Neobacillus sp. PS2-9: one gene and its partner. The protein of the gene in region 2 interacts with the protein of the main gene of each other region in a pairwise test. Links are inferred from orthologs where the notes say so. Each region holds a gene or a part of one and is shown on either strand. Other genes may lie near its edges.

Region 1 (16,341 bases), 2.1 Mb from region 2 along the record:
CTTATCTTGATAATTTTGTTGAATAGCCCTTAGCATAGGGGTCGGACCGCAGGTATAGATTGAGTCAAAGGTTAGTTCTTTCATCACATCAGTGACAAACCCTTTCCTACCATACGTACCGTCAACTGTTGTCACAATTGTTTCTCCATTTTTCATAAATTCATTTTCGTAAAAAACAGCAGATTCTGTTTGGAAGCCGAGGATATGAATGACATTTACTCCTTTAGCCTTCAATTGGTTGGACAGCTCATGTAGAGGCGGGACACCAATCCCGCCGCCAACTAATAGTGCTGTTTCTCCTGCATTTACTTCATCAACCGGGAAACCATTTCCTAACGGTCCCAGAATATCAAGGTCCATCACAGGTTTCATTTTCGCAAGTAGTGAAGTCCCTTTTCCTTCTTTCCGATAAATCATAGTCAATTGTTTGCTTTTTTTATCGTAGGAAGAAATGCTGATTGGTCTCCGTAAAGATGGGTCCCAGCTGTTTGAGACCCGAATATGAACAAATTGACCAGGTTCAGTTATTTCATTGACCAATTCTGCTTCGACCACAAGCTCATAAATATCTTGGGCAATTTCATCTTGGCTGACGATTTTGCATAATTCTTTTCTAATCATGCAAAAACGGCCTCCTTTTTCTTTTCCACAGCCATTGCTTCTGCTGAAAAATTCATGGATTCAATCACCTTTAGGATTGCATCCGCTGTATCTAGTGAGGTTAAGCAGGGAACTCCATTCTCAACCGCTTCACGGCGAATTCTGAATCCATCTCGTTCCGGCTGCTTCCCTTTTGTCAGTGTGTTGATGATGAATTGGGCTTCTCCATGATGGATGACATCTAATAGTGTTTTTCCTTCTGAACCAATTTTCCCAACCACTTTTACCTGTAATCCTGCTGACTCTAAAACGGTAGCCGTACCGCTTGTTGCCATTAAACGATAACCGTTTGAAGCAAAACGCTTGGCAAGCTTTAATGCTTCTTGTTTATCTTTATCAGCAACAGTAAACAATACAGTGCCGAACTTTTGAATGTTCATGCCTGAAGCAATCAATCCCTTGTATAGAGCTTTTTCAAGCGTCATGTCCTTACCCATTACTTCACCTGTTGATTTCATCTCCGGTCCTAAGGTGATATCCACGCTTTTCAGCTTGGCAAATGAGAAAACCGGAACCTTAACATACACACCTGTTTTTTCAGGAACAAGCCCTGGAGTATAGCCTTGATTTGTCAATGAAACTCCTAAAATAGCTTTTGTTGCAATCTTTGCCATTGGCACTTGGGTGATTTTACTTAAAAATGGTACGGTACGACTTGATCGCGGGTTGACTTCTAGTACATAGACTTGACCTTGTGACAATACATATTGAATATTTAACAATCCCACGATGTTTAAGCCTTTTGCCATTTTTACTGTGTATTCAACAAGTGTTTTCTTCACATCTTCAGAAAGTGTTTGAGGAGGATACACTGCAATCGAGTCACCAGAATGGACCCCGGCTCGCTCGATATGTTCCATAATTCCAGGTATCAATACATTTTCCCCATCACAGATGGCATCCACTTCAATTTCTTTTCCGATTAAATAGCGGTCAATCAAAACTGGATGTTCTGGATTTACCTTTACTGCGTTTTTCATGTAATGAAGCAATTCTTTTTCATGATAGACTATTTCCATAGCTCTACCGCCAAGAACATAGGATGGTCGGATTAGAACGGGATACCCGATATCGGTTGCAATCACTAGTGCATCTTCCACTGATAATGCTGTTTTCCCTAAAGGCTGCGGAATATTTAGCTGTTCAAGTGCTTGTTCAAATTTATCTCTATTTTCTGCACGGTCTAAATCCTCAAGGCTTGTTCCGAGAATTTTCACACCGTTTTCAGTAAGCTTAGCTGCCAGATTGATGGCTGTTTGACCACCAAATTGAACCACAACTCCAATAGGTTTTTCTAACTCAATAATGCTCATGACATCTTCAATCGTAAGCGGTTCGAAGTAGAGCTTATCCGATATACTAAAATCTGTGGATACCGTTTCAGGGTTGTTATTAATGATGATCGCTTCATATCCGGCTTCTTTGATGGCCTTAACAGAATGAACCGTTGCATAGTCAAACTCTATCCCTTGACCAATTCGTATGGGTCCAGAACCGAGAACAATCACACTTTTTCTATCTGTAACCACCGACTCGTTTTCCTCTTCGTATGTTCCATAGTAATAAGGAGTTTCCGATTCAAATTCTGCAGCACAGGTATCGACCATTTTGTATACAGGGACTAGACCGAAGTTCTTCCTGAGTGTATTTATATCCTTTTCAGTCAAATTCCATAACTCAGCTATTTTTTTATCCGTAAAGCCTTTTTGCTTTGCTTCGATTAGGATTTCTTGATCTAGTGGATTCGTTGCAAGCTGTCTTTCTAGTTCAATGATCCCTTCCATTTTCTTTAGGAAAAATAAATCTATTTTACTCCATTGATGGATAGTTTCAATGGTAATTCCACGTTTTAGCCCTTCTGCGATGTAAAAAAGCCGTTCATCGCCTGCTTTACGTATCCGTTTCTCGAGTAAATCATTATCAATTTCCTCTGCACCGTTTAATTCGAAATGGTACACTCCTGCCTCAAGTGAGCGAATGGCTTTTAACAGGGATTCTTCAAACGTTCGGCCTATTGCCATAATTTCTCCTGTTGCTTTCATTTGGGTTCCCAATGAGCGATTACCTGATTCAAATTTATCAAACGGCCATCTTGGGATTTTCGTCACGATATAATCAAGTGCCGGTTCAAAGCTGGCGTAGGTTTTACCCGTAACAGGGTTCAACATTTCATCGAGTGTTAAGCCAACAGCAATTTTTGCAGCAAGCTTTGCAATCGGATAGCCAGTAGCTTTTGAGGCTAGAGCCGAAGATCGGCTAACACGTGGATTTACTTCGATAATATAATAGTTAAAGCTATCTGGATCCAAAGCAAGCTGAACGTTACAACCCCCTTCAATCCCTAACTTTCGAATGATTTTTAGAGAAACATTTCGTAACAGCTGATATTCTCGATCACTTAGCGTCTGACTTGGGGCTACAACAATGGAATCACCGGTATGTACTCCAACCGGGTCAATATTTTCCATGTTACAAACGACAATTGCATTGTCATTTCCATCGCGCATGACTTCGTATTCAATTTCCTTAAAGCCAGCGATACTTTTTTCTAGCAGGCATTGATTAGCAGGACTGTGCTTTAATCCGCTTAAGACAATTTCCTCTAATTCTTCAGGATTATGACAGATTCCGCCTCCCGTTCCTCCAAGGGTATATGCTGGGCGAACAATGACAGGGAAGCCAATCTCTTCCACAAAAGCCTTTGCTTCGGCTAATTCATGAATAATTTCACTATCTGGTACCGGTTCATTTAACTCATTCATTAAGCTTCGGAAGAGCTCTCGATCTTCTGCTTGTTTAATGGCAGAAAGTTTGGTTCCTAGAATTTCAACTTCGCATTCAGCTAGAACACCTGATGTTGCTAATTCAACGGCAAGGTTAAGACCTGTTTGCCCTCCAAGTGTCGCTAAAAGAGCATCCGGACGTTCCTTACGAATAATTCGGCTGACAAACTCTACTGTCAATGGTTCAATATAAACTGCGTCTGCAATTTCTGTGTCCGTCATAATTGTGGCAGGATTAGAGTTTACTAGAATGACACGGTAGCCTTCTTCCTTTAAAGCGATACATGCTTGAGTGCCTGCATAATCGAATTCGGCAGCCTGACCAATGACGATTGGTCCTGAACCAATTACTAGAATGGAGTGAATATCTTTACGTTTAGGCATTTGCTGTTACCTCCTGTTTGTTCTCTTCCATCATTGCAAGAAACTGATCAAATAAGCCGTTGGCATCTTCAGGTCCTGGTGAGGCCTCGGGATGGTACTGGACAGTAAAGGCCGGGTAATCTAAATGTTTTAGTCCTTCTACCGTTCCATCATTAATCGCTATATGGGTGATTGCTAGTCTTGTGTCTTTAATCGAACCTTCTTCAACCGTATATCCATGATTTTGTGACGTAATCGCAATTTTTCCAGTAGATAAATCTTTCACTGGGTGATTTGAACCTCGATGACCAAACTTCATTTTTTCCGTATTGGCTCCGCACGCTAGCGCAAATAGTTGATGACCTAGACAAATTCCAAAAAGAGGAACCTTACCTAAAATCCCTTTTAACATATCAATAGCTTCAGGAACATCCTTCGGATCCCCAGGTCCATTGGACAGCATAATTCCATCTGGGCGTAATTGAAGAATTTCGTCAGCGGTTGTATGATATGGAACTACAACCACATCACAGTCACGTTGGGTTAGCTCTCGTAATATTCCATGCTTCATTCCAAAGTCTACAAGGACTACTCTTTTCCCACGTGCTGGACTCGGATAAGCATTTTTAGTTGATACCTGCTTAACTTGGTTGATTGGAAGTACGGTGCCTCGTAATGTTTTTAATACTTCCTCTGGATTTTTTTCTATACTACAGATGACACCTTTCAAGGTTCCATATTGACGGATTATTCTTGTTAACTTCCTTGTATCAATCCCTGCAATCCCCGGGATTTTTTTCATTTCAAAATACTCAGCTAAGGTAAATTCACTTCTCCAATTGGAGGGAAAATCAGCAGATTCTTTAACAATGAAGCCCTTCACAGCTGGGTTGATTGATTCGAAGTCGTCCCGATTAATCCCATAATTGCCTATAAGCGGATAGGTAAGGGTAACAATTTGTCCGCAGTAGGATGGGTCCGAAAGAATTTCTTGATAGCCAGTCATACCTGTATTAAATACCACTTCCCCAATGGTTTCCGTATCACTGCCAAACCCTTTTCCAATAAATATCGTTCCGTCTTCTAATATCAGCTGCTTTTTCATGCTAGTACACATCCTTTTTCCCAAGCTATTTGGCCTCCAGCGATTGTCATCTCCGGCCATCCCTTACATTTCCAGCCAGCAAATGGCGTATTTTTACCCTTTGATAAAAATTCTTTAGGGTTAATCACTTGTTCCTCATCTAAGTTGATTAGGACTAGATCCCCAGGTAATCCAACTTCTATTTTTCCATACGGAAGACCAAATGCTTCCACAGGCTTTATTGTTAAGAATTCAATCAGTTGCTCAAGTGAAATGATCTTCTTTAACACCAGGTTTGTATAAAGAAGTGGAAACGCCGTTTCTAATCCAACAATACCGAATGGTGCTAACATCATTCCCTCACTTTTTTCCTCCGATGTATGCGGCGCATGATCGGTTGCTATAAAATCAATTGTTCCATCAAGCAGTCCTTCAATTAAAGCCTTCCTGTCTGCGTTGTCCCGAAGCGGCGGGTTCATTTTATAATTAGCATCAAGCCCTGGAATATCATCTTGTGATAATAATAGGTGATGCGGTGTTACTTCCGCAGTGACTTTAATACCTGCTCGTTTTGCATCTCTTACCACACGCACAGATTCTTTTGTACTGATATGACAGACATGATAATGGCAGCCACTTGCTTCCGCTAATAAGACATCCCGGGCAATCTGTACAGACTCGCATACTGAAGGAATACCGTTTAAACCGTGTTTTTCTGAAAATGATCCTTCATGGACAGAACCTTTGTTAATCAGTGTATTCTCTTCACAATGGGCGACAATCGCCATATTTACCTCACGAGCTTTTTTCATGGCGGCAAGCATCTTTTCTGCTGACTGAACACCTACTCCATCATCCGTAAAGGCGAAAGCACCTGCCTTTTTTAGCGCTTCAAAATCCGTAAGTTCCTGGCCAAGTTGTCTAGTTGTAATTGATGCATATGGCAACACTCTTACCTTAGCAGTCTCTTGAATTCTGCCTTGGAGCCATTCCAGCTGTTCTTTGGTGTCAGGCACCGGTCTCGTATTTGGCATGGCAGCAATGGTAGTAAAACCACCTTTCGCTGCAGCGAGCGTACCAGTTGCAATTGTTTCCTTTTTTTCGCCGCCAGGTTCACGAAGATGAACATGTAAGTCAACAAACCCTGGTGACACTAGCTTCCCTGCTGCATCTACTTTTCTATCCACCATAGCAACAATGTTTGAATCAATTTTTGTAATTGTTCCGTTCTCTATCAATATATCTGCTTGTTTTTTCTCTCCATTAAATGCTATGTAGCATGCGTTTTGAATAAGTAGTTTCATATCTGTTTCCTCCTTCAAGACTCTCAATTGCCCTTTTGATTACCGCCATTCGGATATAAACTCCATTTTCCATTTGTTTAAAAATTCTTGAACGCTTGCATTCTACAAGACTATCAGCTATTTCTACATTCCTATTTACAGGTGCAGGATGCATGATGATACTTTGCGAGTTCATCATCTTTTCCCTTTCTATGGTAAGGCCATATTGTTTATGGTACTCGTTTGCAGTATAGCTGCTTTTTTGTTGATGCCGCTCATGTTGAACCCGCAGTAGCATTACCACATCTGCTTCTTTTATTGCTTGGTCCATTGGTCTATATCTGGATATATCCACACTATGGTAATCAAACCATTCCTCCGGTCCAGAAAAAATCACCTCTGCTCCAAGCCTTATCAGTACCTCGGCATTGGACCTGGCCACTCTGCTATGACGGATGTCTCCTATAATGGCAATTTTTAATCCCTTAAATCGGCCAAATTCTTGCTGAATAGTCATCAAATCGAGAAGTGACTGTGTAGGATGATGACCGCACCCGTCACCACCATTGATGATAGGAACGTTAACTTTTCCTACCAGTTCATCAAAGTACCGATCTTGATCATGACGGATGACAATCGTATTTACGCCGATAGCCTCTAATGTTTTCACTGTATCGTAAAGTGTCTCCCCTTTTTGAACGCTGGAGGTCAGTACTTCAAACGGGATTACCCCTAAACCCAACCTTCTTTCAGCTACCTCAAAACTGCTTTTTGTCCGTGTGCTTGCTTCAAAAAATAAGTTGGCAGTAAACATTTGCTCTTTTGGTTGCCACTTCATTCCGGCTTTAAAATTATGAGCATCTGTTAAGATTTGATTAATCTCCTCCACCTTTAATTCATTAGTGGTTAACAAGTGATTTAACATTCAAGATCCCGCCTCTCATTTTTAATAAAAAACACCCTAATCTTTTAATTAGGGTGTAGTTACGTCCATACTTAGTAACCAAGATAAATCTGCTTGGTTTTTAAGTTACACCCTTATAAGCCTCTCTGGACTTCCTTTAAAAGGTTGTTAATTTATGCAGTTTTCTTTTTCTTTACAGATTCTGTTTCTTCAAACATATTTTCTTCTACTGGTTGTTTTCCTGGGAGAATGAGGTTTAGTAACACACCAATGATTGCCGCTAAAGCCATCCCTTGAATTTGAATATTAAAAGGCAGTTTGACTATTGCTCCTCCAATTCCTAAAACCAGTATGACGGAGGAAATCACTAGGTTACGTTTATCACCGAAATCAATTTTACTGTCTACTAGCATCCTTAATCCTGAAGATGCAATAATTCCAAACAGAAGGATGGATACGCCTCCCATAACTGGAGTTGGGATTGTACTTATTAATGCAGTTACTTTTCCAATAAATCCGAAGATGATGGCCAGCACTGCTGCTCCAGCAATAACATACACACTGTAAACCCGCGTTATTGCAAGAACACCAATGTTTTCACCATAGGTTGTCTTTGGAGGTCCACCAATTAGAGCTGAGATGATCGTCGCTGTTCCATCGCCCAGAATAGAGCGATGAAGACCTGGTTCTTTAATGTAGTCATGTCCAACCACCTTACTTAGTACAAGCTGATGACCAATATGTTCTGACAAAGTAACAACCGCTACAGGTACCATCAGTGCTACTAAATCCCAAGTGAATTTCACTTTATAACTTACAAATGGAATAATAAAATCTGGCTTCTCAAACCAATGTGCTTTCAAAACTGGTGAAAAATCCACAATCCCTATTATTAAAGCGTATATATATCCCACAATAATACCTGCTAATATTGGTATCATACTAAACATTTTTTTTGCGTATATCGAAAAGATAATCGTTGCAGCTAAGGTAACGAGTGCTGCAGAGAAATGAAGCATGCTGTACTTTCCAGTAGGGTTATTCATTGCCATTCCAACAGCTGTTCCTGAAAGTGCTAATCCAATTACGATAATTACTGGACCAACCACGATTGGCGGAAGTAAATTCATAATCCAGCGGTGCCCCGCCTTACTAATAACCAAGGCAACAATTCCATAAACTAGGCCTGCTAGAAATGTACCCACCATCGCTGCTCCTGGACCACCAGCAGCTTTTGCTGCAATCACTGGTGCGATAAAGGCGAATGAAGATCCCAGGTAAGCTGGGACTTGCATTTTTGTGATAAGTAGAAAAGCTAATGTTCCAAGTCCACTTGAGATTAATGCTATAGCTGGGCTTAAACCTACAAGGTAGGGTACTAAAATGGTTGCCCCAAACATGGCGAATAAGTGCTGTAGGCTTAATGTAAGCCATTGGGTAGGTTTTGGAATATCTTTTACGTCTAGGATTGGTTTGTTGTTCATTTTTTTCTCCCCTATTTTTATATTGATTATGTTTATTGTCTACCTTTTGGCATAAAAAAACCCTCTTTGCCACTGCGGGTACAAAGAGGGTATGGATATGCCGAAATAAAATGGTTACCGGCATTTTCCCCTTTGTCAGCCTCACAGGACTGCCTTTAAAAAGGGTGCTATTTATTTGTCAAAAATGCTTACTTGATCTATCTTATCTACTTCTGCTAATTCAACTACAATCTTTTCCTCGCTTGATGTTGGAACATTCTTCCCAACATAATCTGCTCGAATGGGAAGTTCACGATGTCCCCTATCTACTAACACCGCAAGCTGGATGGCCCCAGGACGTCCAATGTCCATCAAAGCATCTAGACCCGCTCTTACGGTTCTCCCTGTATATAAAACATCATCTACAAGTATGACTTTCTTATCACTAATATTAACCGGTATATCAGAGCCTTTAACAAGTGGTTCTTGATTTTCGGTTTTCTTCGATAAATCATCCCGATAAAGGGTGATATCGATCTCACCAACTGGAATCGGATTACCTTCGATTTCTTCAATTCTTGAAGCAAGTCTTTTTGCTAAGTAAATGCCTCTTGTACGAATTCCTACAAGGATACATTCTTCGATACCTTTGTTTTTTTCAATAATTTGGTGTGCAATCCGTGTAAGTGCTCTCCCTATTGCTTGTTCATCAAGAACGATTGCTTTTTGATTCATGTGACACCTTCTTTTATTAAAATAGGCTTTGTTAAACTTGTCTGTTGATTTCCATTCCAGGCGCTTCGCTTTCCGTGGGTGTTTCGGCGAGCCTCCTCGGCGCTAGCGCCTGCGGGGTCTCCCCTGAACCATACTCCCACAGGAGTCTTCGCGCCTTCCACTCCAATCAATAGGGAATAAAATCACAATGTTCTTTAACCCAGCCTTAAAATAAAAAACCTCTCACCGGTTTTGGCGAGAGGTTGACGAGTTACTTTCTTAGATATAGGCATAGTAAACCTACATCATTAACCGTTCCTTCTCAGCCTCACGGGACCGAATTAAAGGGCTTATTTAACTATAGTCATCTTACTTGATTTTCATACAAGCGTCAATGTTTATTTCGTAAATTCACAAGAAGTTGCTCAAAATCTTCAGGAAGCGGGGCTTCAAATTCTAAATACTCGTTTGTTCTAGGATGTGTAAATCCAAGAATGCCAGCATGAAGAGCTTGTCCGTCTATATTAAGCGTTTTTTTCGGTCCATATTTTGGATCACCTGCAAGTGGATAACCAATATATTTCATATGAACACGAATTTGATGAGTTCTACCTGTTTCTAATTGACATTCCACAAAGGTAAAGTCCTTAAACCGTTCAATAACATGAAAATGTGTAACTGCATGCTTTCCTTTATCAACAACCGTCATACTTTGGCGCTCTTTAGGATCTCTGCCTAGCGGGGCATCAATGGTACCAAAGTCGTGCGGAATCACACCATGTACAATCGCTTTATATTTACGAGTAACCGTCTTTTCAACCAGCTGATTGACAAGACTTTCATGGGCCATATCATTTTTAGCAACCATTAAAAGACCTGTGGTATCTTTATCGATTCGATGAACAATTCCAGGCCTAAGGACACCATTAATCCCTGACAAGTCCTTACAGTGAAACATTAAGCCATTTACTAATGTTCCTGCCACGTGTCCAGGCGCAGGATGAACTACCATCCCTCTAGGCTTATTAACAACTAATACATCACTATCTTCGAAATAAATATCTAACCCTAAATCCTCAGGCAGGACATCCAACTCTTCTGGGTCAGGAATAGTAATTTCAATCCTATCGTTAAGACTACATTTATAATTAGTTTTAATGGTTTGCCCATTTACGAGGACATTCCCATCTTTAATCCATATCTGAACTTGCGATCTTGACCATTCTTCATTGAGGCTTGAAATAACCTTGTCTATACGGTCACCTTTTTGCTCTTCAAGTATGGTGTGTTCCATTTTCTCCATGTAATTTCTCCTTTGATTCTCTCTCTTCACGCAGCATCTGAATCATTAATACAACAACACCAACGACTAAAGCAGAGTCAGCAATATTAAACACTGGAAAATTGTAGGTAAAGATATAGGTGTGAATAAAGTCCACCACTTCTTTGCGAACAACCCGGTCAATGAAATTTCCGATTGCTCCGCCTAACATTAAGGCTAAGGATACACCTAATAACCATTTTCCTTTTGCTGCTTTCTGCATGTAATACATGATCGCGACAATGACAATAATTGTAATAACATAAAATAACCACATTTGCCCCTGTAAAATTCCCCAAGCAGCACCACGATTACGGTGTGAAGTAATATACAAAATATTATCAATGATAGGAATACTGTCACCTAAGTTCATTTTGCTTACTATTAACCATTTTGTAATTTGATCTAATAAAATAACAAAAAGTGCGATTAAGTAATAAAACACTAAGAAATACCCCCAAGCCTAAACTGACTTACTTCTTAAGCATTTTAGCATACTTTTTCGCGAAACGACAATGTAACATCATAAAAAAGAGGTTGAAATTGATTTTTTATAATACGTTTGCAAATATTGTGAATCCTCCAGTGACTTAAGTGTAGGTATCATGGATAATAAATCATCAGGGATTAGTTCACCTGAAATTTCACATTGACCAAAATTTCCAGCTTTAAATTTGTGAATTGCTGTGTTAATGTCTGCTAGTTCTTCTTCTAGAATGGCTGTTAACCACTCCTGCCGCTTCTTGTTCCTTAGTGAATGTTCGATTTCTTTTCTTGTTTGACGGAGTTCTAAAAACAGCTTTTCCTGCGTGGCATTCATAGTTGTTACCTCCGTGAATCATTTGTTTTATTATTTCCCTTAACCTACAAATGACCCCGGAAAACATTTGACAACGGCAACAACAATTAACGAAAAAGGGAAAATTTAAATAATAGTAAAAAGCCCCCTGCATTTCTGCATGGGGCCTTCATTTTTTATTAAGCTAAGTGTGTATAGTTTTCTTTTACTACTTCTGCACATCGTGGGCATAGGGTTTTGTGCTCTGGATCCTGACCTACTTCAGGTGTTACAATCCAGCATCGCTCACATGTTTCTCCCTCAGCTTTTGTTACAACAATAGCTGCTCCCTCAAGCTTAAGGGCATTTTCAGGGGCTTCCTCATAAGTTCCAGCCACTTCAAAACCAGAAACAATAAACAATTGCTTCATGTTTTCTTCAATCGAATCTAACAGAGCCTTTGATTTATCATTAACATATAAGGTGATTTTTGCTGTTAATGACTTACCAATCACTTTTTGATTTCTAGCTTCTTCTAGTGCTTTTAAGACATCATCACGAAGCTTCATAAATGCCGTCCATTTTTCCTCTAAAGCCTTCGCACCTGCAAGTTCCTTATACTCTGGAAGATCAGTCAATTGAACACTTTCTTCTTCAACTGCAGGGATAAATTTCCACACTTCATCAGCTGTATGAGAGAGAATAGGTGATACTAATTTTGTTAGCGCAAGCAGTGACTCGTATAATACCGTTTGAATGGCTCTGCGTTCATGATTATCTGCCGCTTCAATATAAAGGACATCCTTTGCAAAGTCTAGGTAGAATGCACTTAAGTCTAAAGTACAGAAATTATTTACAGCATGATAAATGCCTGCAAACTCATAGTTTTCATAAGCTTGGCGAACATATTTAATTAGCTTATTTAATTTAACAAGCATAAATTGGTCAACTTCACGCAGGTTTTCATAGGCAACCGCATCTGTTGATGGATTAAAGTCAGCTAAGTTTCCAAGTAAGAAACGGAAGGTATTACGGATTTTACGATATACCTCAGCAACCTGCTTAAGAATCGCATCGGAAACACGAACATCTGCCTGATAATCAACAGAGGCAACCCATAGTCGTAAAATATCTGCTCCTAACTGATTCATAACCTTCGCAGGTACAACCACATTACCTATTGATTTACTCATTTTTCTACCTTCACCATCAAGCGCGAAACCATGGCTCAAGACTCCTTTATATGGAGCTTTGCCAGATACAGCAACTGCAGTGGATAGGGATGAGTTAAACCAGCCACGGTATTGGTCAGATCCTTCTAAATAAAGATCTGCTGGGCGGACTAAATCTTCTCTTTCTAGAAGAACCGCTTGATGGGAAGAACCAGAATCAAACCAAACATCCATAATATCAGTTTCTTTAGTAAAGATTCCATTTGGACTTCCTGGGTGAGTAAAGCCTTCCGGAAGTAATTCTTTAGCTTCTTTTTCGAACCAAATATTAGATCCATGTGCGCGGAATAATTCAGATACATGATTAATCGTTTCGTCAGTAATAATCTCTTCACCATTTTCTGCATAGAAAACTGGAATTGGTACACCCCAAACGCGCTGACGAGAAATACACCAGTCACCACGGTCACGAACCATATTAAACAGTCGTGTCTCGCCCCAAGCAGGAACCCATTTCGTTTCCTTAACTGCTTCTAACAAATCTTCACGGAAGTCTTTAATAGAAGCGAACCATTGGGCAGTAGCACGGAAAATTACTGGCTTCTTTGTTCTCCAATCATGTGGATACGAGTGAGTGATAAATGATAATTTCAACAGTGCACCTGCTTCTTCTAAAGCCTGTGCAATCGGCTTATTAGCAGTATCATAAAATAAGCCTTCGAAACCCGGTGCCTCACTTGTCATCACACCTTTGTCATCTACTGGACAAAGAACGTCTAATCCATATTTCTGACCAACATAAAAGTCATCTTCCCCATGTCCAGGAGCGGTATGAACACAGCCAGTACCTGCATCAGTGGTTACGTGTTCACCCAACATCACTAACGAATCACGGTCATATAATGGGTGTGCTGCGACAATATATTCTAATTCAGCACCCTTCACTTTTTGAACAACTGTAGTATCTTCCCAGCCGATTTCTTTTGTTACTGCTTCTAAAAGTGCTTCAGCAACGAGGTACTTACTTCCATTTGCAGATACAATCACATAGGTTAGGTCAGGATGAACAGAAATCCCAAGATTCGCTGGAATCGTCCATGGTGTAGTGGTCCAAATGATGATTTGCGTATCAGTATCAAGTACACCCTTGCCGTCCTTTACCTTAAAACCAACATAAATGGAAGCTGAACGTTTGTCTTGATATTCAATTTCCGCTTCAGCTAAGGCTGATTCACTAGATGGTGACCAATAAACTGGCTTTTTTCCTTTGTAAATATAGCCTTTTTTCGCCATTTCACCAAATACTTTAATTTGTTGTGCTTCGTATTCAGGTTTTAAAGTAATATATGGATTTTCCCAATCACCACGAACACCAAGACGCTTAAATTGTGTACGCTGATTATCAACCTGCTCAAGTGCATATTTGGTACATAGCTGACGGAATTCTGCTACCGTCATTTCCTTCCGCTTTACACCTTTATTTGTTAATGCCTGCTCAATTGGAAGGCCATGTGTATCCCAACCAGGTACGTAAGGAGCATGAAATCCGCTCATTGATTTATAACGAACAATCATATCTTTTAGAATTTTATTTAGTGCATGGCCCATATGAATATCGCCGTTAGCATATGGAGGTCCATCATGTAATACAAACATTGGACGGCCGTTTGTCCGTTCCTGCACTTTCTGATAAATCTTCATTTCTTCCCATTTAGCCTGAATCTCAGGCTCTCTTTGGGGAAGATTGCCCCGCATCGGAAACTCAGTTTGCGGCATTAATAACGTATCTTTATATTCCATTTTTTCTTCCTCCTGATATCCTCTTCATATAACAGAATAGCCAATAGACAAATAAAAAAAACCCTCTCATCCCAAAATAGGGACGAGAAGGTTTTTATTCCCGCGGTACCACCCTGATAGATAATACCGGTACGTACTATCCTCTTAAGCATTCGTAACGTGAATAACACGCCTGAGCCTACTGCCCAACTAAAGGGGTTCGGTCCGGAACTCAAGGGTGATCTTCCAATTTTTCAGCCTTATCGGGCTTACACCATCCCCGACTCGCTATCTAAGCCAATGAAAAATTGTACTGTCCCTGTCATCGTCATTGCCAATCTATACAACTATCTAAAAATTATATGCTAAAAAATCCGAATTCGTCAAGTTAATGAATCTTCTTCTTGATGAATTTTTAATTCTGTTGCATCTACTTCATACTCTAATAAATGATCCCAATCATCCGTATTCAACATATCAAGCTGTGCCTCAATCAACATTTTAAAACGCGTACGGAAAACCTTTGATTGTTTCTTTAAATCCTCAATTTCAAGCGCAATTTTTCTAGCTTTAGAAAGGGACTCATTGACAATTCGATCCGCATTTTTTTCAGCCTCTTTAATGATTAGCTTTGCTTCTTTTTGAGCATTGCGCTTAACTTCTTCACCCGCTTCTTGGGCAATAACAATAGACTTGTTTAGGGTATCTTCTATGTTCACAAAATGGCCAAGACGGTCTTTCATTTCATTTAAACGTTCTTCCATTTCCTTTTTCTCTCTTAGGACTAATTCATAATCCTTAATGACCTGATCAAGAAATTCATTTACTTCATCTTCGTCATATCCGCGAAACCCTTTATTAAACTCTTTATTATGAATATCTAACGGCGTTAACGGCATTGATGCCACCTCCATACAATCTGTACATCTATATGTATTAGCAAATATTCGACATGTTTTTCGAAATTCCTGCTTTAAAATTGAATTATTTTTGCTTTCCGACAATCATTCGCCATTTATCTTTTTTGGTCTTTCCCTCAATCCTGATAATTTTCGACCTACCATATCCACGGACTGAAATCATATCACCTTCTTCACATTCGAAGGAAGGATTTTCAGTAAGTGTCCAATTCACCTTTACAAGCCCTTGTTGTATAAAGGTTTGCGATTTTTGCCTTGATAGATGATAAATACCAGAAATAACCGTATCCAGTCTCAAAGAAGATACAGTTAGATCATTTTCTTCCCATAACTTATCCGCTGAAATCTGATTGTCGATAGCTGTTTCAACTAATCTTACTCCAGCCTTGCCAATAGATTCAATATTAGTTTGAATATACGTACTTATTTCCTTCGCAGCAAAAAATTGAACCTGGCCATCCTTCATGAGAATGTCTCCAAATTTCCCCCGCTTAAGTCCTAAAGACATAAGTGTCCCCAAGACCTGCCTGTGTTCAAGAGTGACAAACTTGGTTGGATAATGGACCTCAAAAAGGGTTATTTGAAAATCCTCTTCCATAACGGTCAAGTAATCTGGGTAGATGAATGCTCTTTTCCGCTCACCTTCAAGACTTCCACCAAAAAGCTGAACCTTCACATCATTATTTTCACCAATTAAAAGCTTAAGAATATGTTGTTCCCTCGGGTCAAGGAAATCGGTCAGCTTAGGGGAGTACTGTGATTCGACCTGGTCTTTCCAATGTAATACTTGGTCAATAAAGTCCCGTTCTTCTGGTCGAAAATGTTGATAAATGTTCATTTATTAAAACACAACCTAGTATCAAAATTTAAACAAGCCACAGATAAACACTATGTAGCCCCTTGGTAGCAAAGTTTAGAACTAGAAATGCAACGATTGGAGAAATATCCATCATACCAATTGGTGGGATAATTTTCCTAAAGGGTTCAAGATAGGGTTCACAAATTCTCGCTAATATTCGTCCTATACTTGTCTCTCTTGCATTTGGAAACCAAGACATTAAGATGTAAATGATTAATGCCCATGAATAGAGTTGAATTATTTGTTGTAAAAGACCAA
Region 2 (16,120 bases):
GCTTCTGGTAGAACAGGACCCGGCTCATGGTGATCCGTAATAATAAGGTCCATACCAAGCTCTTTTGCTATCGACGCTTCATGCACAGCTGATATTCCTGTATCCACAGTTATAATTAAGTTTATTCCAGATTCCGCAGCATGACGGAATGCACGTTCATTCGGTCCATATCCCTCTGTAAAACGATTCGGGATATAAAATTGTACATTTGCACCAAGGTCACGCAGTGTCATCATTAACACCGAGGTGCTGCTTACACCATCCGCGTCATAGTCGCCGAAAATGAGAATAGGTTCTTGTTTTTCAATCGCACCACGAATTCTATTAACCGCGATATCCATTCCTTTTAAGAGAAAAGGATCATGAAATTCTTCCTTACCAAATAAAAAATACCGTGCAGATTCTACGGTATCTAAACCACGATTGACAAGTAGTGACGCAACTAGAGGTGTTATCTTTAATTCATTTTCCAGTTGTTTAACTAGATGGTTATCAGATTTGCGAACAATCCATCTTGTTTTCGACTTTAACATACGTGTGTTCACCCCTCAGACTTTATTATTATACAGGAGGAACAACTCTGTTTCAATCAAAAGAAAAAACCGCAGATGGTCTGCGGTTTTTAAATGTTTACACCTGTGGTTGATCAGAGTATTTTTTCTTTTCTTTCACCGTTTTAATGACGCCTTTTTTATTTAATTCTCTAGATTTAAACACAACCCATAAAGAAGCTGCAATAAATACAGAAGAGTAAACACCTACAATTAGTCCTACAAACAAAGCAATATTGAAGTTACGAATGGATTCTCCACCAAATATCATCATTGCTAAAACTGTAATTAAAACAGTTAATACTGTGTTAAAGGAGCGAGTTAATGTTTGGCGAATACTTACATTCACAACATCAGCAATGTCTTGGAATGTTCTTAAGCGTTTTTTCTTATGCATGTTTTCACGCATACGGTCAAAGGTAACAATGGTATCGTTGATTGAGTAACCAACAATGGTTAGAACAGCTGCAATAAACGTTAAATCCACTTCTAGTCTCGTGATACTAAAGAAAGCAACCATAAAGAATGCATCGTGCAGTAACGAAGCAATCGCAGCAATCGCCATCGCCAATTCAAAGCGAATGCTTACATAAATAATAATCCCTATTGAAGCGATTAGCAGAGCAATAAGTGCGTTCTTGGCCAATTCTTTACCAACGGTAGGAGAAACTGTACTAACATTTGGCTCAGAACCAAATTCCTTTTTAAAATCTGATTTCAACTCGGCAATTTCATCTTTTGATAAAACACCAATCATTCTTGCCGCGCCAATTTCCTTTTTGTCGCCAGAGATAACGATATCATCAGGTTTCAAGTCATGCTTTTTAAAAGCACTTTCTACTTTTTCTACAGTAAGAGGTTTATCAGATAATACCTCTACACGTGTCCCACTTGAAAAGTCAATTGAAAGATTCAAACGGAAAACTAAAAGTATAATTACACCAGCTGTAAGAAGAACACCTGATAAAATGAAAAACTTCTTGCGATTCTTAACAAAATCGATTTTGTCAAATCGAGTTGGAAGATCTAACGTATCATAGTTTTCAGCTATATTTTTAATATTTGATTGTTTAACACCAAACCAGCTTGGTTTCTTTTTAAAGATTCCACTGTGAACCCATAGCCCAAGTAGTAATCGTGAACCGTAAACGGCGGTTAAGAAACTCATTAGGATACTGACAATTAACATCGTCGCAAAGCCTTTTACAGAGCTTGTCCCGTAGAAGAAAAGCACTCCGGCTGTTAGGATGGTAGTCAAGTTTGAGTCAAGAATGGATGTAAATGCATTTTTTTCACCAGCTTGGAAAGCTGATTTAATAGATTTACCAACCTTAATCTCTTCCTTAATTCGCTCATAGGTAATAATATTGGCATCGACAGCCATACCCACCCCTAGAATAATCGCGGCAATCCCCGGTAGGGTAAGAACACCATTCATCCAATCAAAAATTAATAAAACTAAATAAATATAAATGGATAATGTAACAGTAGCGATGAAACCAGGGAAACGATAGTAGAAAATCATGAATAGGTAAATAATTGCAATACCAATGATTCCTGCTAAAATCGTATCATTTAACGCTTGCTCACCAAACTTCGCTCCTACAGAAGTGGAATACACTTCCTTAAGCTTGACTGGTAATGAACCTGCATTTAATAGCGAAGCCAATGTTTTAGCTTCTTCAGCTGTGAAGCTACCAACAATGGAAACTGAATCTTGGTTAAATATTTGCTTTACAGTTGGAGCTGACAAATATGTTGGATTTGGTTTTGTTACCTCATTTTTAAAGGAATCTTTTCCTTCTTGAAAATCAAGCCAAATAACTAGGACGTTATTTGGAGCCATATTCATAATTTCTTCTGATACTTTTCGGAACTTATCAGCGCTCTTTAATGATAGAGAAACACTTGGTGCTCCGTTTTCGTCAAATGTCTGCTTAGCTCCACCCTGCTTTAAATCTGATCCGTCCATCATTAGACGATCATTGGCATCGCGGAAGGTTAAGTTCGCTTGTGTTGACAGAATTTCACGGGCCTTGTTTTGATCCTTAACGCCAGCAAGTTGAACACGAATCCGGTTATTTCCTTCAATTTGAATACTTGGTTCACTTACACCTAGAACATTAATACGCTTGTCCAGTGCTTCAGCGGTACTGGCCAATACTTCCTTGTCAATTTTTTGACCTTTCTTCGCTGGCTTAACCTCGTACAAAACCTCAAATCCACCTTGAAGGTCTAGTCCAAGCTTAATATTGTTTAAAATGTTCTTTGCTGTTGCTCCCATTGTGCTTCCAATAATAAGGACCACAAGAAAGAAAGCAATGATTCTACTACGTTTTACCATTATGTATTGTTCCTCCTTAGTGCATGTGCATTTGCACTGTTACGTAAAAACTCTTACAAGCCTTATATAATAATAAAAATAAAGTCACTGCTACCATTATGGAATAACTAAGAAAAGCTGTCAATTTGAAAAACGTGGGATTATTTCAATAACTCTTTCAATTCATTCTCATCATCAAAAGAAAACTCCACAGTTTTATATGCCTCAATGGTTGCATAGCTCATATAATCACTTACTCTCACAGAAAGAATTTCTTGGATAATCTCGTATAGTTTCATTTCATTCTTTATTTTTTTCCACTTTTTCTTTATTAAGAAATTCCAAAGCTCATTCTCCGAAACAGAATCATATCCAAGCAAGTGAAATTCAGAGAGTTTACTTGCTAATGCGGGTTGTACTTGGATACGAAAATGATCGTATATCTGGCTATTATCCATTCAAACTGCCCCCTTGGGGAAACCCCCTGATTAATTGAACCTTACAAAAAGCTCTTACTACTTGTCATGCTTTGTCCACCCTTAGGCATATAGTTAATTGTATATGAATTCTTCTTTTTTGAGAAGGTGGGAATCAGCATGTCGAAGTTTTTAAAAGGGACGTTTATCCTATTAATTGCAGGATTTATTACAAGGATACTTGGTTTTATTTATCGAATCGTTCTAGCGCGCAGTATTGGTGAAGAAGGCGTCGGTTTATATATGATGGCATATCCCACGTTTATTCTTGTGGTCACGATTACACAACTCGGGCTTCCAGTAGCTATCTCTAAAAATATTGCAGAGGCTGAGGCAAGGCGGGATTATGCGGAAATAAAAAAAATACTTGTAGTCTCCCTTGCCATAACCATTGGATTATCAATTATTATCACACCTGCTATGATTTTACTGGCGCCATTTTTATCCACTACACTTTTTACCGACCCAAGAACGTATTATCCACTCATGGCGATTGCACCAGCACTACCTATTATTGCGGTCTCTTCTGTTTTACGAGGATACTTTCAGGGACGCCAAAATATGCGCCCGTCAGCCATCTCTCAAGTATTAGAACAATTTGTAAGAATATCCATCATCGCAACAGCAACAAAAACATTCCTGCCTTATGGAGTTGAATACGCTGCAGCGGCAGCAATGGGGGCTTCGGTTTTAGGGGAATTACTATCACTCATTTATCTTTTAACTATGTTTAAATTAAAAAAACGATTCAAGCTCAGAAAGGATTTCTTTCAATTTATCCATAAGGGAAAACGAACCTTTAAGGATTTAATGGAGATTGCCATTCCAACTATGGGAAGCCGAATGATTGGTTCGATTGCATGGTTCTTTGAACCGATTGTAGTAGCACATAGTTTAGCTCTTGCAGGGGTAGTTGCCGTGAATGCAACGAAACAATACGGTGCCTTAACCGGCTATGCCATGCCGTTATTAATGCTTCCTTCTTTTGTTACCTTTTCATTAGCTACTTCCCTTGTCCCGGCAATCAGTGAGGCAAATTCGAAAAATAATCATAAATTAATTGAGTATCGCCTCCAGCAAGCATTAAGGTTCGTCTTTTTAACAGGAGGACTTGCTGTGATTGTACTTTACGTACTCGCTGACCCGCTCATGCAGCTTATGTACGGTTCTGCCAAAGGATCTTACTTCATTCAGATTATGGCACCATTTTTCCTTTTTTATTACTATCAAGGACCACTACAAGCCGTACTCCAAGCACTAAACCTTGCAAGAGCAGCAATGATTAATAGTTTAATTGGTGCGGTGGTTAAAACAGCCGTCATTTTTCTACTCGCTTCCCAGCCTTCCTTTGGCATTACCGGGGCAGCACTAGGAATTATCGTTGGCTTTGTCCTTGTAACGGGTCTACATTTCGCGACAGTTCTAAAGAAGGTTTCATTTTCCTTTTATATCCGGGACTATGTGAAGGGATTCATAGCAATGGGAGTAGCTGCTTGGTGCGGCTACTGGCTCTTCGAAAATATCTTATTAGAGATACATTTGGTGATACGTGTCTCTTTCGCAGCCTTTTCTATGACCTTATCTTATTCAATCCTGCTCCTTATTTTTGGTTTAATCAAAAAGGATGAGCTTAAACGAATTCCGTGGATAGGAAAGTTTATTACCACATAAAAACAGAAAAGGTTGACCCAATCTAAAGGGTCAGCCTCTTCTTAGTCTTCATCCTGTAAGTCAATGTAGAATTCTCCATTCTCATAGCTACAAAAGGAAATTTTCTTAACATCACGGTATCCTTTTTTCTTCAGTTCTTGGCGCAGCCATAAATTTGTCTTATTAATTCTTTTTAAGTTTTCTTCTTCAATCGTCCCATCTAAGATTAATGGGACAGTAATATCCCCCTGCTTTTGCTGTTCCTTACTATTCTTTAATTTTTCAATTACTGACAAACTACCTGAGGATTCTAATATCGCGAATTCCACATCCGCAATGCTGCGAATATCCTTCTCCCTTAATTGGGTCATTAAATCATCAAAATTGTAGCGTTGCTTCCGCATTGCATTTTCATCAATTTTCCCTCTATTGATAATAATGGTTGGTTGACCATCGACCAGGTCACGAAACTTTTTACTTTTCAGCGAGATTAGAGCGAGAGTAATTTGAATGATCATCAATAAAACCATCGGTATCACCGAGTGAAGCAGTGGGTCCTTTGTATTTTCAATGGCAATAACCGCCATTTCACCAATCATGATAAAAACGACTAGATCCAGGATGCTTAACTCACCAATTTCCCTTTTGCCCATTAATCTAAAAATAACAATGATTAATAAATACAAAAATAAGGTCCTGAAAATGATACCTAAATAAACGTCCACAATATTTTCTCCCCTTTTTTAGTCGTATTCATTGTTTGCATTTTTGAAAAAAAAAATAAGGAGAATTATTTTCCAACGCTTTTAAAATGAGGAAAATCATAAAATTTTAATTCTACTTTTCTTCTTCCACGAATACGCTTGTACTAGGTAAAAAACTGTTTCTAAGGCCTGAGACTTAACCAAGTAGAAAGTCAGGCCTAAGGCAACTGAAGGAGGAGAGCTAAAATCGAATCAAAAAGCTTTGGTACATCCATTTTGTACGGATTAATTTTCATCTTTGCCTTTGCCGTGATTTCAAGCCTTATTTTTGCGTTTATTCTAAGGTATACCTCTGCTAAAGAAGGATCACTTCAATATGTAATTACGGCCTTATCATTTATTGGGCTTTTTGGAGGAGGATTTCTTTCAGGCGGAAAGCGGAAAGAAAAAGGCTGGCTAATTGGGGGATTAACTGGTCTAATTTACTCCATTGTTGTTTTCTTATTTCAATACTTAGGCTATGATCGCCTCTTTGACGCAGAGCAAGTCATTTATCATACTTGCTATACACTCATCGCCATGATGGGTGGAATTTTAGGGGTTAATATTTCAGCTGGCAATACAAGATCTGCGTAACCAAAAATTAAGAAAAGCGTAAGCGCCTTGTTCAGCCCCGACAGGCAAATGTTCTTCGGCAAGAAAAGTCGCTCTTTGACTTTTATTGCAGAAGGTTATTTGACCCGAGGGGCTAGGCGCTGGAGCTGGACAATTCTCGAAGTCGAATTTTAAACTTTCTATACTAAAAAAAAGGAAGCCATTTTGTAAAAGGCTTCCTTTTTGTGTACGATTATTTTGTTAAACTAACGCTTCCCTCACCAGCTTCAGTGACCTCACGAATAGCAGAACGATCGTATGTAAGACGGCTGCCGTCTCCACACTTAATGACTACTTTATTATCATCGATTGAGTCAACAAAACCGTGTAATCCACCAATCGTAACGATTTTATCACCTTTTTTCAACTCGTTTTGCATGTTCGCAACCGCTTTTTGACGCTTTTGCTGTGGGCGAATTAATAGGAAATAAAATAACACAAACATTAATATTAATGGAATGATTGTACTAATTCCTTGCATCTTGTTTCCCTCCTTTCAAAAAGGTTCTATTAGAAATTTTTCGCGTTCGGTTTATTAAAACCATAACGTTCAAAAAACTCTTCGCGGAAATCACCAAGCCTGTCTTCCATGATGGCTTGTCTGACCTGCTCCATTAATCTTAACAGAAAATAAAGATTATGGTAAGACGTTAAACGAATTCCGAAAGTTTCATCACATTTAATCAAGTGGCGAATATAGGCTCTACTATAATTTCGGCAAGTATAGCAATCACAATTTTCATCAAGCGGTCCAAAATCTCTTGCAAATTGTGCATTTTTCACAACAAGTCTACCCGTACTTGTCATTAAGGTACCATTTCTGGCTATTCGGGTTGGCAATACGCAATCAAACATATCAATTCCACGAATGGAGCCATCAATTAATGAATCTGGTGAACCCACACCCATTAAATACCTTGGTTTATCAGATGGTAAAAGCGGAGTTGTGAACTCAAGTACACGATTCATCACATCTTTTGGTTCCCCAACCGATAAACCACCAACCGCATAACCAGGGAAATCAAGGGACGTAAGATCTTTGGCACTTTGCTTACGTAGTTCCTCAAATTCTCCCCCCTGTACGATTCCAAATAATCCTTGATCTTGCGGGCGTTGGTGGGCATTTAAACAACGTTCAGCCCATCTTGAAGTACGTTCGACTGACTTCTTCATATACTCAAAGGTAGCAGGAAATGGCGGGCACTCATCAAAAGCCATCATAATATCCGAACCTAAAGCATTTTGAATTTCCATTGCTTTTTCAGGTGATAGGAACAGTTTCTCCCCGCTCATATGGTTCCTAAAATGAACCCCTTCTTCTTCAATCTTTCGGAACTCACTTAAACTGAAAACCTGAAAACCGCCGGAATCTGTTAAAATAGCCCGGTCCCAGTTCATAAACTTGTGAAGGCCGCCAGCCTCCCTAATGATTTCGTGTCCTGGTCTTAACCAAAGGTGATAGGTATTACTTAAAATAATTCCTGCACCCATTTCTTTAAGATCTTCAGGTGACATGGTTTTCACTGTTGCAAGTGTTCCAACCGGCATAAAAGCTGGTGTATCAAACGAACCGTGCGGTGTGTGCACCCTTCCTAAGCGTGCTCCTGTTTGTTTACATGTTTTAATTAACTCATAACGAATTGCAGTCAAATTTATATCTCCTTCCGTGTGCATAAACTTAGATGAGCAACATTGCATCCCCAAAACTGAAGAAACGATATCGTTCTGAAACAGCCGTCTCATAGGCATGCAAAATATTCTCTCTTCCAGCTAATGCACTAACAAGCATAATCAAGGTTGATTTAGGTAGATGGAAGTTAGTAATCATCCCATCGATTGCCTTAAAGGTATAACCAGGGTAAATAAAGATATTCGTCCAGCCACTACCTTCAACAAATCGACCATCATTTGCAGACGCAATGGTCTCCAATGTCCTTGTTGAGGTGGTTCCGACTGATACAATCCTTCCCCCGTTGCTTCTTACTTCGTTTAGTAATCGGGCGGTTCCATCTGTCATCATGTAAAATTCAGAATGCATATCATGCTCCAACACATCCTCGACATTCACAGGACGGAAGGTACCAAGTCCCACATGAAGCGTAATAAACGCAATGTGGACACCTTTTTCTCTTATTTCGCCCAATAAGCTTTCTGTAAAATGAAGGCCAGCTGTTGGCGCTGCTGCTGATCCAGGCTCACGGGCAAATACTGTTTGATATCTTTCCCGATCATCGAGCTGTTCTTTTATGTAAGGCGGCAAAGGCATTTCACCCAATTGATCAAGAACCTCGTAAAAAATACCTTCGTATTTAAATTCCAATACTCTTCCACCATGTTCAGAGGTGGCTGTACAAACAGCGGAAAGAAGACCGTCACCAAAATCGATAACTGTTCCTTCTTTTACTCTTTTTGCAGGTTTTATTAGTGTTTCCCACTGGTCTCCTTCCAGTTGTTTTAACAGGAGGACTTCAATTTTAGCACCAGTGTCTGTTTTAACACCAAAAAGGCGTGCAGGCAATACCCTTGTGTCATTTAAGACAAGGCAGTCCCCTTCACGCAAATACTCTGTAATATTTTTGAATACTTCATGTTTAATTTCGCCTGTTTCCTTATTTAAGACCATTAATCGGCTGTCTGTCCGATTTAATAATGGAACTTGTGCGATTAATTCTTCAGGCAAATGAAAATCAAATAAATCTACTTTCATATTATGACATCCCTAATCTGTTTAAAATAAGTTACCTATTGTTAAGTGGGTACTTCCATACCAAAATGTTGATAGACCGCTGATGTGACCATTCTGCCTCTTGGGGTTCTCTGTAGAAAGCCTATTTGCAGCAGGTACGGTTCATACACATCTTCAATTGTTTCTGCTTCTTCACCAATCGAAGCGGCGATGGTATCAAGGCCGACTGGGCCGCCGCGAAACTTTTCGATAATCCCTTTTAGTAATTTGTGGTCTATATGATCGAGGCCAAGCCTATCTACCTGAAGCAACTCCAATGCTTCTCTAGCAAGAAGTAGGTTTATTGTACCATTACCCTTTACTTGAGCAAAATCCCGCACTCTTCTAAGGAGGCGGTTCGCAATCCGTGGGGTTCCTCTTGATCTTCGAGCAATTTCTGCTGCAGAAAGCTCGTCTATTTCTGTGTCAAACAACTCAGCTGTACGTAAAACAATGTTTTTTAGCTGATCTTCCTTATAATACTCGAGCCTGCTTAAAACTCCAAATCGATCGCGTAATGGAGCTGATAAAGAACCGGCCCTTGTTGTCGCCCCCACCAGTGTAAATGGAGGAAGGTCAAGCCGAACAGAGCGTGCACTAGGTCCTTTACCAATCACGATATCTAGGCAAAAATCCTCCATTGCTGGATACAAAACCTCTTCAATTGTTCGCGGCAGTCGGTGGATTTCATCTATAAATAGTACATCCCCGGGCTCAAGTGCAGTCAGAATGGCTGCAAGGTCCCCAGGTCTCTCAATGGCAGGTCCAGCAGTGGTTCGAATGTTTACGCCCATCTCATTGGCAATAATCACGGCCAGCGTCGTCTTCCCTAAACCTGGAGGTCCATAAAGGAGAACATGGTCTAAGGTTTCGTTTCGAAGCTTGGCTGCCTTAATAAAAATTTCTAGGTTTTCCTTTACCTGGTTTTGCCCAATATATTGCCTTAAGGTTTGCGGTCTCAAGCTTTGTTCAATATTTATTTCGCTCTCATTCACTTCACTTGAAATAATCCGCTCTTCCATCCATCATCACCACCTATTTTAAAAGCCGCTTTAGTGCATTTTTAATGTATTGGTCTGTTGACAGTTGTTCTTTTCTTAATTCAGGTGCAATCTTTTTAATTTCCTTTTCTGAATAACCGAGAGCCTTTAAAGCAAGAATAGCTTCTTCAAAGGCAGTATTGTTTTTTTCTGTATGTATAGGAAGTTGATCTGCATTGAATAAATTCGGGAAAAAGTCTGGAACGATATCCTGTAATTTCCCTTTTAAATCAAGAATCATTTGACGGGCAGTCTTTTTACCTACACCAGGGAATTTCACAAGGAAACTTTCATCCTCATTTTCAATGGCTGTTACCACTTGCTGTACCTCACCTGAAGCAAGAATAGCGAGTGCTCCTTTGGGCCCGATTCCAGATACATTTAATAATTTAGTAAACAACCTTTTTTCTTCTCGGGTTTCAAACCCGTACAGGGCCATAATATCTTCGCGTACATAATGATACGTGTAGACAGTAACCATTGTCTCCAATTTACCAGAATAAATAAACGAATTGGGTGTGGAGATTTGATAGCCAACCCCATTGTTTTCCACCACGATATATTCTGGACTAATAAATTCAACAGTCCCTTTTATAAATTCATACAATACCATTCTCTCCTCTAGTTTCCTGTTGCTCTCATATGCACTGTCTTTCATTTTAACATAAGAATGAAATGGAATTGAAGAAAATAGGTCATAGAAAGAAAAAATCAGGCTGAATGCCACTCAGTCTGATTGAAAAAGAACTATTCTTTTTTTATAGAGTACGGCTTGAAGGTTTCTAACACTTCAACATAATGATCTTTTGATTTAATAGGTATTCCTTGGATCAAATCTTCTTGAGTTTTACTTTCTAGCCTCTTAATATCTATTTGAAAAAAGGATTGTATGATTTTTGAACGGTCTGGTCTACCATTGAAAATAGTCAACACCCCGTCTTCAGTGATTCCAAAAAAGCCATTTGCTTTTAAAAGTGGGGAGATATCATCTACTTGTCTTCTAAATACCATAGTGTACTCATCCATATCAACCATCTGCCACTGGTCATATTTTGCCCAAAAATTCTCCATTGACCAGCAAGTCTCGTGAACTACTTCTTGGCTAATCTCTCCATCTAAATAGACTCTTTCTAAAATCACCGTCATATGCAGTGGTTCTTTCTTCTGTTGATTTAGCGGGGGTTCTTGTTGTGCAGCGGAGCCTGTGATTCCCGGTGCCCAGCCACTAAACATGAAGAGAGTAACAGCAAAAACGGCTATTCCAAACCGGTACATTGCTACCCAAGTGAACCTCATGCTCCTCACCTCTTATTGTTAAAAATTGAACATAATTTACATTCCTAGTTTAGCCTTAAATTGGCTTTTTATCCGTCCTATGTTTTTCACATAAAAAGAGCAAAGCCCGAAGCTTTGCTCTTTCCCTTATTGCCCCCATTTATGAGGTTGACTATCGTTATGCTTGTTGCGATCGCGTCCCATGGTTCCCTCATCTGTTAACACGGTAACCTTTCTTCCCTTTGTGTAGGGCATAACGGCTTTCTTAATGGCCCTTTTTGTTTCGCCTGCCTTGTTGTTATCAGCTAACTTCACTGAAACAATTACCGTATTCCCATAGGCAACTGACTGTACGTCCTGCACATTATTAACAGATGCGACCTTCCTTCTAATTTTTGCCGTAACATTATCTTGGAAATCAGAATCAGTAGCTACGCCAGTATTTCCAGTATTTTTACTTAAATGGCCGTGATAATTCATATCACTGGTACTGAATCGATTATCACGTTGAAAAAAATTCCGATCCTTAGCTGCTAATGGTTTCGTTGGATTAATCGGATTGCCATTTTCGTCCCTATTCTGAAGGACCTTTCTGTTATGCTCCGTTGTCTGCTGGTCCTCATTCCCCATCGTATGATCCATTATTTCTGTTACCCCACCATCATTATCACCAAATAGATTATCTTGTGATGGATGGTTTTCATTGGAGTAATATCCCATCGGCTGTGCTACGTTATTTTTCCCATTAACCCCTGCACGATTATTATAATCTCCATTACATCCTGCCAGCCCAATTGTCATGATGGCTGAAAGAGGAATTATCCACTGTTTCTTGTTCAAGCGAAAAACCCCCTAAAATAACATCCTGAGAGTGACCACTTTTTTCAGAGTCCATCTCATTTATAGGGTGTTATTTTATAGAGGATTTCATTCTGGAAAAATCATTTTACCATTTCCTGTAAATGGTCAACAAATCTTTTTCTTGCATAATACTGTTTAATCGATAAATCGGTTACTTGCTTTAATTTTACAGAATCAGTGTACGATTTTTCTCTAATTAACCGGTTCCATTCCCGAAAAATATCAGCTGGATAGGCTAGTGCATACAGAAAAGCCTCTTCTTGAGCATTTTTTTTCATTTGGTTATGCTTGATAAGCTTTTCAAATGACCAATCTATTGAAGGCAGAATTCGGTTTGCGTATTGTAAATAATCAAAAGCAGGTGGACCGATACAGATTAAATCAAAATCAATTAAATGCAAACTCCCCCTGTGATCGCGTAAAAAATTATGATGCGCTACATCACCGTGTAAAATCACGAAGGGGTCCTTGAAAAAATGACGATACTTTTTTTCCATTCCAGCAAGAGCCCATTTGGCCCAAGAAACCATATCCGCTAAGACTAACTCATTGATAAAATACTTTATGAAAGGAAAATTAGCGGTAAACATATTGAACCGATCTGTCCACTTTTCAAGTAGATGTCCTTTAGGAAGCAAGGTGCGATATCTGGCCTCAAAGAGACTCGTGGTTTGATGAAATTGTTCTAAAAGCTCTAGTCCTTCTTGACGATTCTTTTCAGTATGGAAAGAAAACGCTGTTTTATGTGGAGGCAGATATTCAATACATCCGAAATAAGTCCCTTCAAAAAATAGCTGTTCCTTTACTGAAGGGGTTAAATAGGAATAGGTTTTTGTAAATCCTTCCTTTTTCAGTGTATCGGTAAAGACTTCTTGAAGTCTAAGTCTGCTATTGGTGGAATAGCCTTTTATAATGTAAGTATTTTTCTCTGTTTTCAAAAAAATAACGGTTTTTCGAAGCGGTACAAACTGGGTAATCCTTTCATAAAACTGGGACTGAAAATAAGAGAAGAGACGATCATAATACTCATCGTCTCCTTTTTTGTTGGCTGACATATTAATTGCTTTCATCACGGTAACCAGGCATACCGTAAGGAGCGCTTCCTGGTACTCCCATTCCATAAGGATTCATATACGGTGGTTGAGCGACATTCATTGGACCCGTATAAGGAGCACTGTAAATAGGTGGAGTCGGTGGTACAAATGTTGACGGCATTGTTGCAGGAACACTTTCAGCGGCAGGCATGGCACCCATATAAGGTGTTGCCACAGGACCACCACAACCGCAGTCACCCATTGCAGCTGTACTCATCGGAAACCCTTGAGTTGGATAAGGGTTTTGCATGTAAGGCATTTGACTGCCTGCAACAGGCATCATCATTTCTGGTGATTCAAAATCAGTTACCCCATATGGGTTCATACCGCCCATTTGTGGATATCCGTAAGGCATTTGGCCACCCATACCATAAGGATTTGTCATTCCTGGGTTTCCGTACATCGTTCCAGGCATCATTGGAGCGGCTTGCATGGATTCTCCCGGGTTCTGTGATGGCATTGAAGTCGGAGCCGCACCCATTGGCATTTGACCATATCCAGCTGGCATCTGGCCGTAGCCCATTGGCATTTGACCCATTCCTGCTGGCATCTGGCCGTAGTCCATTGGCATTTGACCCATTCCTGTTGGCATCTGGCCATAGTCCATTGGCATTTGACCCATTCCTGTTGGCATCTGACCATAGTCCATTGGCATTTGACTCATTCCTGTTGGCATCTGACCATAGTTCATTGGCATTTGACCCATTCCTGTTGGTATCTGACCATAACTTGCTGGCATTTCGCCCATTCCTGTCGGCATCTGACCGTAGCCTGCTGGCATTTGACCGAATGCTGCTGGGTCCATATAAGGATTTTGCATCTGCTGCTGGAATCCTGGGTTCTGTGCACCCATCATTGCTCCTGGGTTGTATGCTGGATTCATGACAGGCACTTGTGGCATAAAAGATGATGATTCATCATCATGGAAGTATGGAGCTGCCATACCAGGTGCAGCCGCTGTCATTGGAGCTACGCCTGGATAACCTGGAACCATACCTGGAGCAGGCATCCCCATTCCCTGCATTTGCGGATATGGCATCATCGGAAATCCACCAAATGGTGGGCAAAAGCCCGGACCAGGCATAACGGGCGTCATAGGAACGCATTGTTCTTGAACCGGCATTTCCGCAATAGGGGCTTCAACTGGCGGCGGTGCAGGAACAAAATTCTCTTTAATTGGCATTTCTTTCATAGGTACTTCTTTTATAGGTACTTCTTTCTTCGGAACCTCTTTTACTTCTGGAAGGATATTGGCTGGTTTAGGCGGCAGCTGAGGTTGCTGAACCGTCATATTTTGCATATTCATCATGTAATAATTGTTAATATCAATTTCTGGGACGATTTGTAGAGGCATTTTTGGAGTATAGGGCGTTTTCGGTACTTCTTTTACGATAGGTTTTTCTTTGACAATTGGTGCTTCTTTTTTAATTGGTGCCTCTACCATCGGCATTGGCACAGGTTTCTCTTTGGCGAACGGTTGCTCAGCAATCGGCTTTTCTTTCTTTACACCTAAATTGATTGTTGTTTCCGGTTTCGTTCCCATAGGGGCTTCTTTCTTTATGCTTCCTCCTGTTGTTGGGACTTTTATTTTCATACCGGGCATAATCATATCAGGGTTGCTGAGCTGTGAATTAAGCTTCTTCAGCTCTTCAAAATTCACGCCGTACTTCTTGGCGATCTTCCAAAGAGTATCCCCTTTCTGTACGATATGGATCTTCACTCTGATTTCCCTCCTATGCATAAGTCCATATAGTGTATGTGAAAATGGGCAAAGTGCTATCATTCTTCAGAAAAACTTATGCTGCTTTTTGAAAAAATATGTATAAGGTCGAAAGAAAGGACAGCCACCTTGTTTTTTGCTACATGTATAAGGCACCATAATCTGTCTGTTGATTTCCGCTCCAGTAGCTTCGCTTTCCGTGGGTGTTTCGGCGAACCTCCTCGGCGAAAAGCGCCTGCGGGGTCTCCCCTGAACCATACTCCCACAGGAGTCTACGCTCCTTCCGCTCCAATCAACAGGTGTTTCAATTCAGCATAAGGCTTTAAACAGGCATATAAAAAAGATGCCTTTGCTAAAATGGCATCTTTTTTTGTTTATTTATTATGAATTTTGCAGCATTTTTTCAAGTGCCAGTTTGGCATTTTGGGCAATTTCTGGACTAACTTTAATAATATTTTGTGTTTCTTCCAAGGTATCCAAGCTCCAAACTAAATGGGGCAGATCGATTCGGTTCATAGTCAGGCATGGGCACATATGTGGATTCAATGAAATGATTTTTTTATCCGGGTGATTTTTTATTAGTCGATTAACCAGATTCATTTCTGTTCCAATCGCCCAAGCTGTTCCAGGCTTAGCATTCTCAATAGCATGTATAATATAACTAGTTGAGCCCGCCATATCCGCTAGCTCTACTACCTCTCGGCGGCATTCTGGATGAACAATGATATTCATATTGGGGTATTGGTACCTAGTATCAATCACATTTTGAACAGTAAAATTTTCATGAACCGAGCAATGCCCTTTCCAGAGAATGACTTTAATTACTGAAATATCACCATCAAACTCCAACTCATTGGTTATTGGATTCAAAATAGCCATCTCGTCTAAGCCTATACCTAAATCAGCCGCAGTATTTCTGCCCAAATGCTGATCAGGCAGGAAAAGAATTCGTTCTTTTTTCTCAAATCCCCATTTAACCATTTTCTCCGCATTCGAAGAGGTTACCGTTGCTCCTCCATGGGCTCCTACAAATCCCTTGATGGCTGC

Evidence for each region.
Region 1: the proteins of RCG25_RS07520 (region 2) and RCG25_RS18245 interact in binary tests that used the Bacillus subtilis proteins (3 or more experiments, as listed by UniProt). The link is inferred for Neobacillus sp. PS2-9 from one-to-one orthologs.

Annotation. Positions count from the first base shown.
Region 1 is NZ_CP133269.1:3,625,095-3,641,435, forward strand. What follows is about bases 13,446-16,341. They hold RCG25_RS18245 (DivIVA domain-containing protein), read right to left. Parts: upstream 15,204-16,341; coding sequence 14,688-15,203; downstream 13,446-14,687. Other genes in these bases: ileS (isoleucine--tRNA ligase), read right to left, coding at 13,446-14,325; RCG25_RS18250 (YlmH family RNA-binding protein), read right to left, coding at 15,289-16,062; RCG25_RS18255 (YggT family protein), read right to left, coding at 16,091-16,341. Outside these bases: RCG25_RS18190 (dihydroorotate dehydrogenase electron transfer subunit), read right to left, coding at 1-621; carB (carbamoyl-phosphate synthase large subunit), read right to left, coding at 618-3,827; RCG25_RS18200 (carbamoyl phosphate synthase small subunit), read right to left, coding at 3,820-4,911; RCG25_RS18205 (dihydroorotase), read right to left, coding at 4,908-6,194; RCG25_RS18210 (aspartate carbamoyltransferase catalytic subunit), read right to left, coding at 6,154-7,098; RCG25_RS18215 (solute carrier family 23 protein), read right to left, coding at 7,251-8,561; bifunctional pyr operon transcriptional regulator/uracil phosphoribosyltransferase PyrR, read right to left, coding at 8,733-9,275; RCG25_RS18225 (RluA family pseudouridine synthase), read right to left, coding at 9,646-10,557; lspA (signal peptidase II), read right to left, coding at 10,529-11,020; RCG25_RS18235 (hypothetical protein), read right to left, coding at 11,099-11,395; more of ileS, read right to left, coding at 11,554-13,445. UniProt on the Bacillus subtilis protein: May act as a pilot protein, directing MinCD to the polar septation sites or by inhibiting MinCD at the midcell site of division. Required for polar localization of the chromosome during sporulation.
Region 2 is NZ_CP133269.1:1,519,866-1,535,985, reverse strand. Bases 1,685-4,359 are described here. They hold RCG25_RS07520 (post-transcriptional regulator), read right to left. Parts: upstream 3,333-4,359; coding sequence 3,036-3,332; downstream 1,685-3,035. Other genes in these bases: spoVB (stage V sporulation protein B), read left to right, coding at 3,471-4,359; secDF (protein translocase subunit SecDF), read right to left, coding at 1,685-2,895. Outside these bases: single-stranded-DNA-specific exonuclease RecJ, read right to left, coding at 1-533; more of secDF, read right to left, coding at 631-1,684; more of spoVB, read left to right, coding at 4,360-5,021; RCG25_RS07510 (DUF421 domain-containing protein), read right to left, coding at 5,063-5,725; RCG25_RS07505 (TIGR04086 family membrane protein), read left to right, coding at 5,981-6,340; preprotein translocase subunit YajC, read right to left, coding at 6,552-6,839; tRNA guanosine(34) transglycosylase Tgt, read right to left, coding at 6,869-8,008; tRNA preQ1(34) S-adenosylmethionine ribosyltransferase-isomerase QueA, read right to left, coding at 8,037-9,065; Holliday junction branch migration DNA helicase RuvB, read right to left, coding at 9,107-10,105; Holliday junction branch migration protein RuvA, read right to left, coding at 10,119-10,730; RCG25_RS07475 (BofC C-terminal domain-containing protein), read right to left, coding at 10,871-11,419; RCG25_RS07470 (YhcN/YlaJ family sporulation lipoprotein), read right to left, coding at 11,546-12,238; RCG25_RS07465 (phosphotransferase), read right to left, coding at 12,340-13,329; quinolinate synthase NadA, read right to left, coding at 15,455-16,120. UniProt on the Bacillus subtilis protein: Required for post-transcription initiation control of the comE operon. Promotes the accumulation of its target comE mRNA to septal and polar sites.